One region of the Candidatus Merdisoma sp. HCP28S3_D10 genome, then DNA from elsewhere that is predicted to be linked to it. Evidence: riboswitches for the same ligand, from Rfam matches in the RefSeq annotation. Region 1 holds a riboswitch; the other holds the start of a gene.
The links. Region 1 has a riboswitch for thiamine pyrophosphate ahead of ACTNCH_RS05970 (YkoF family thiamine/hydroxymethylpyrimidine-binding protein). Riboswitches for the same ligand answer to the same signal wherever they lie in the genome.

Region 2: another riboswitch for thiamine pyrophosphate. It lies ahead of thiS (sulfur carrier protein ThiS); the one in region 1 lies ahead of ACTNCH_RS05970 (YkoF family thiamine/hydroxymethylpyrimidine-binding protein).

What each region holds. Positions count from the first base shown of each region.
Region 1 is NZ_JBQHTG010000002.1:173,893-176,987, forward strand. It holds gene groL (chaperonin GroEL) at 1-1,546, shown strand, start outside; TPP riboswitch at 1,707-1,807, shown strand; gene ACTNCH_RS05970 (YkoF family thiamine/hydroxymethylpyrimidine-binding protein) at 1,929-2,567, shown strand; gene ACTNCH_RS05975 (ECF transporter S component) at 2,589-3,095, shown strand, end outside.
Region 2 is NZ_JBQHTG010000001.1:119,558-122,652, forward strand. It holds gene ACTNCH_RS00535 (thiazole synthase) at 1-483, opposite strand, end outside; gene thiF (thiamine biosynthesis protein ThiF) at 526-1,161, opposite strand; gene thiS (sulfur carrier protein ThiS) at 1,163-1,357, opposite strand; TPP riboswitch at 1,574-1,677, opposite strand; gene ACTNCH_RS00550 (MATE family efflux transporter) at 1,762-3,095, opposite strand, start outside.

The sequences.
Region 1 (3,095 bases):
AAGAGTAACCATCGGACCGAAGGGAAGAAACGTAGTACTGGATAAGCAGTATGGCGCGCCCCTGATTACCAACGATGGTGTTACCATTGCAAAAGAGATCGAGCTTGAGGATCCGTTTGAGAACATGGGTGCCCAGCTGGTAAGAGAAGTAGCGACCAAGACCAACGATGTAGCCGGTGACGGTACCACTACAGCAACAGTTCTGGCACAGGCTATGATTCATGAAGGTATGAAGAATCTGGCAGCAGGAGCGAACCCGATCGTTTTGAGAAAGGGTATGAAGAAGGCGACAGACGCCGCAGTAGAGGCTATTAAGGAGATGAGCAGCCCGGTAACCGGAAAGCATCAGATCGCAAGAGTAGCAGCTGTTTCTTCCGGAAATGAGGAAGTTGGCAACATGGTAGCAGACGCTATGGAGAAGGTTACCAACGACGGCGTTATCACCATCGAGGAGTCCAAGACCATGAAGACCGAGCTGGATCTGGTAGAAGGTATGCAGTTCGACAGAGGATATATTTCCGCTTACATGGCAACAGACATGGAGAAGATGGAAGCAAATCTGGATAATCCGTATATCCTGATTACAGATAAGAAGATTTCCACAACCCAGGAGATTCTTCCGCTGCTGGAGCAGATCGTACAGTGCGGCAGAAAGCTTCTGATTATCGCAGAGGATATCGAGGGCGAGGCTCTGACCACTCTGGTTATGAACAAGCTGCGTGGAACCTTCACGGTAGTTGGTGTAAAGGCACCGGGCTATGGCGACAGAAGAAAAGAGATGCTGCGTGATATCGCAATCCTGACAGGCGCAAACGTCATCTCCGAGGAGCTGGGACGTGAGCTGAAGGATGCGAAGCTTGAGGATTTGGGTACTGCAAAGTCTGTAAAGATTCAGAAAGAGAACACCATCATCGCAGAGGGCGCAGGCTCCAAGGAAGATATCCAGCAGCGTATCGCTCAGATTCGCGCGCAGATCGAAGAGACCAAGTCTGATTTCGACCGTGAGAAGCTGCAGGAGAGACTTGCCAAGCTGGCAGGCGGCGTAGCAGTTATCCGTGTAGGCGCTGCAACTGAGACAGAGATGAAGGAAGCAAAGCTTCGTATGGAGGATGCTCTGGCAGCTACCAAGGCGGCTGTAGAGGAAGGTATCATCGCAGGCGGCGGATCCGCGTATATCCACGCAACCAAGCAGGTAGCGAAGCTGCTTGATACCACAGAGGGCGATGAGAAGACCGGTGTAAAGGTTATCCTGAAGGCACTGGAGGCTCCGCTGTTCCATATCTCTGCAAATGCAGGACTGGAAGGCGCAGTTATCATCAACAAGGTAAGAGAGAGCAATCCGGGAGTCGGTTTTGACGCACTGAATGAAGAGTATGTGAACATGGTAGACGCAGGTATTCTTGACCCCGCAAAGGTAACAAGAAGCGCTCTGCAGAACGCAACCAGCGTAGCATCTACGTTCCTTACCACAGAGAGCTGTGTAGCAAACATTAAGGAAGAAACACCCGCAATGCCCGCAGGCGGCGGCATGGGCGGAATGATGTAACACATCAGCAAAGCAAATACCCCGCGGCAGGTTTTAACCTGCCGCGGGGTATTTGTTTTTGCCTGAGGGCTTAGACGGCAGGACGGTTACGACCATTTATGCCTTGACATCTCCATAGAAAAGCGCTATAGTTATACCGACATAAAAATTCATACAGGTATTAGAATTCTAGGGGAACTCTTAGGAGCTGAGAGGGCATAAGGCCGACTCTTTGAACCTGCTCTGGTTAGAACCAGCGAAGGGAAGCGATTCGAAAAGACTTATTGGCTAGGTATTGGCATAAGTATAGATATAGAAAGAGGCTTTTTTTCGAGAAAGCTTCTTTTTTTGTCTATTTTTGCGGAAATCCGATACCTCTATGAGAGAAAGAGAGGTTTTAAATATGGAAAACAACAATTGTTGCAGCGGCTGCAACCGTCCGGATCTGCCCTGGGCAGGACGGGGAACGAAGCTGGATATCTCCGGCTGCCGTTTTTCCCTGTATCCAATGACTGACCATTTCGTGCCGATCATTCTGGGCGCGCTGGAGGGAACTGATACGAGTGCAGTCTGGAGCGAGTCCGATGCGCTGTCTACCGTATACCGCGGTAAGCTGCCTTATGTGGCGGACGCTGTGAAGGCACTGTTCGTCAACGCATGGAAGCCGGATGTGCATATGGCACTGGAAGGACAGTTTTCTAAGGGCTGCCCGGGTGACTGTGACGGAGACAGTGTTTTGACCCGTGAGGGCGAGGCACCCAACAAGGCAAAGATTGCGGATAAGCACTTCCCGGTACTGTGCAAGCTGGCATTGTATCCCATGGGAACCGCGGATTACATCGATGAGATTGCCAGAGTCTGGAGACTGGCAGAGGAGAAGGGGCTGGAGCCTACCACCATTCATTACGCCACCCGGATTCATGGTGACATTCATGAGGTGTTTGACTACCTGGAAGAGGTATGCAGCCTGATGGAAAAGGCCGTTCCCCATTACATTCTGCATTTTACCTTATCGGTAAACAGCCCGACAAATGAGAATTAACGAATAAAGAGGAGTAAAAAAATGGAAAAGAAAAACACCTGGAAATTAAAAGAGATCATCTTAACAGCTATGATTTGTATTGTATTCGGTGTCGTATATCTGGGCGGCGTATACCTGGCTTCGTTTATAGCAACCGCTCTGACGCCTGCAGGCCTGTCCCCTCTGGGAAATGAGATTTGCTTCGGTATATGGTTTATGGCAGCAACCCTGGCAGGCTACATTCTGCAGAAACCGGGCGCAGCGGTTATCGCAGAGGTCATTGCGGCAGTTATTGAGGTTCTTCTGGGCAATTGGTTCGGCCCGATGGTTATCGTAGCAGGTATCATTCAGGGCGTTGGCGCAGAGATCGTATTTGCCGCAAATAAGTATCAGAAATTTGATGGCAAGGTGATGTATCTGGCAGCGGCAGGAAGCTGCATTACCAGCTTCCTGTGGAGCTTTGTACGTTCTGGTTACGGTAAATTCTCTGTAGGTTTCCTGATCGTACTGTTCCTGATTCGTCTGGTAAGCTCCCTGATCTTCTCAGGT
Region 2 (3,095 bases), on a different contig from region 1:
TCCCTTATTGGAGCCGATGGGAGACGCCAACGGCATAACGGAAGCTGCTCCTGCGTTCACCAGATCTCTTGCCACATTCAGGTCCGGATACATATAGGGCATGACCACGAAGCCCTCCTTCGCCAGAATCTCGGTGGCTTTAATGGTCTCCTGATTGTCCGGCAGAAGATACTTGGAATCCCGCATAATCTCCACCTTTACAAAATCGCCGCAGCCAAGCTCTCTGGCCAGCCGCGCGATACGGACTGCTTCTTCCGCAGTTCTCGCGCCGCTGGTGTTGGGGAGCAGTGTCACATGATCCGGAATATAATCCAGGATATTTTCATGCTCTCTGGTGTTCGCCCTGCGTACCGCCAGTGTGATGATCTCTGCTCCTGCGTCCTTTACCGCAGCCTCGATTAAGTTCAGGGAATATTTTCCAGATCCAAGAATGAAACGGGAATGGAATTCATGTCCCCCCAGTGTCCATGTATCGTTGTTCATATGTATACCTTCTTTCTCTTAAATTTCGCTTTTTATACTCTTCTACGGCTCCGGCTCTCCCGCCAGAATCCGTATCACCATATGGGCCTCGTGGGCCGCGCAGGTCATGACCCGGCTGGAAACCAGCGTGCCGCACTCCTTCACATCGCTGACGCCGTCCCCACAGAGATAAAACCGCTTCGTAACCCGCCGGGTCTGTATCCGGTTCACGCTGTCCATGCCGGCCATACCGGAGCCGGACAACAGATATTTCTCCGGAAATTTCTCCAGCACGGTATTGACCAGCATTGCTTTGCACTCCGGATTGTCAAAGGCCTCGCAGACCAGGTCCGCGTCCGTAAGAAGCTCTCCTATATTGTCCTCCGTAATACGGAGCGTATGAGTCTCCAGCTCGATATAGGGCGCGATTTCTTTCAGATTTGCCGCCAGCGCCTCCGTCTTCGGAAGCCCCAGCTGGCTTGCCTTGTACTGCTGCCGGTGAAGATTCGAGATATCCACCCGGTCAAAATCAATCAGTATCAGCTTTCCCACGCCGGCTCTTGCCAGGCAGATACTGATATTGGAGCCTAAGCCTCCCAGGCCGCAGATGGCCACGGTCGTATGCTCTGCCCTTTTCTGGAAGGCTTCCCCATGCCGGGCTGCCAGGGCCCGGTGCCATTCTTCCCTTGTCGGTATCATCTCAGCCGCCTCCCACAAAGCTGACCACTTCCACGCTGTCGCCGTCCGCCAGCACCGCTGTCTCATACTGTGCCTTTGGCACAATATCGCCATTTCGCTCCACTGCGATCCGCTTCAGATCGTAATTGGTTCCGGCCAGATATTCCGCCACGGTTTTTCCGGCGATATTAAGCTCTGTTCCGTTTACTTTTACCATGCTTTCTTCTCCTGTCCCATAATTTTTCGCAATAAACGCAATAAAAAAGAATCCTGCTTCGCAGGATTCTCCGCCTGCGGCGGGTCGCCTAAGCGACATACTACAACTCCGCCGCAGTGCGATCCTGCCCGGAGGGCTTTTTTATGTAATAGGGGATTCCATAGGAATTTCCTATTACATAAAAAAGAAAGCCACCGATTTGGCAGCTTTCCGTTTTTCCTTTTTGCTCAGGTATCCCTACGTTGGCATTATCCAAATCAGGTTCTCGGTCGAAGGTCACACCTTCCTCTCAGCCTGTATACAAGCTCCCGTCTGTTTTATTGTCTTTTTGCATTATAGATCGATTTTCATAAAAGAACAAGGTCTTTTCAAAATTTTCCTGTACAGTTTCTACTACATATCACCTATACAAGTTCAGTCTGGCGCTTTTCCATTTTTCGCATATAGAGAAACCAGACCACAAAGATCGCGCCGCCCGTACATACCCAGGAGGCTACATAGATATTCATCAGCATATCGTAGGTGGGGAACCATTTAAATACCGTCAGAAGCCAGATCATACGGAATACAACCGTTCCCAGAATTGTGATAATAGAGGGTTCCAGGGATTTTCCCATACCCCGGAGCGCCGCGCTCTCCACCTCATAAGTGGCTGTCAGCCCCTCCAGCGAGCAGACATGATGCATCCGCACCAGGCCATAGACCGCCACACTGCTGCTGATAGTATAGATTCCTACGAAAAATTCGTCCCAGATCATAAAAATAATGCTCAAAATCTCGGTAAAGCCCATTCCAAACAGCATACAAAGCCAGAAGATCCGCTTACAGCGCTTCAGATTCCCCGCGCCAAAATTCTGGCTGGTAAAGGTTACTGCCGCCTGGGCAAAGGCGTTGGCAATATCATATGTAAAATATTCAAAATTCAGCGCCAGGGAGGATCCCGCAATGGCGTCCTCTCCAAAGGAATTGATCCCGCTCTGGATAAATACATTGGACACGGAAAAAATCGCGCCCTGAATGCCCGCCGGAATTCCAATCAGCAGTACCTTTTTCAAATCAGCACCGTCGATACACAGTCTGTGGAAGCAGAATTGAAATTCATCTGTTCTTGCATGGAGATGAACCATTACCAGCACCGTACTCAGCACATTGGAAATCACCGTTGCAATCGCCACACCTGCCACGCCCAGGCCGAATCCAATCACCAGAAGCAGATTCAGGAGCACGTTCAGGATACCGGACAGAATCAGGTAATACATGGGCCGTCTCGTGTCGCCATAGCTTCGAAGAATGGCAGCGCCAAAATTATAAAGCACCATGAAGGGCAGTCCGATAAAATAAATGCGGATATATAATAACGCCTCGCGGATGACTGTTTCCGGAGTTCCGGAAGCCTCCAGCACAAGCCGTGCCGTCAGCATGCCGACAGCCAGCAAAATCATTCCCAGCATTGCCCCGAAGGTCATAATCGTATGCACCATCCGGCTTATGCTGTCCCGCCTTTCCTGGCCGATCAGATTGGCCAGGGCCGCATTGGGACCCACCGCCAATCCCACAATCAGATTGACAAAAATTCCCACCAGCGCCACGCAGCTTCCCACTGCCGCCAGAGCCTGGGAGCCCGCAAACCGGCCTACCACCGCCACATCCGCCGAGTTAAACAGCTGCTGCAGAATACTGCTGAAAGCCAGCGGAACCGCAAACAGAATCAGCTTCCCCGCCAGGCCGCCGTTCAGCA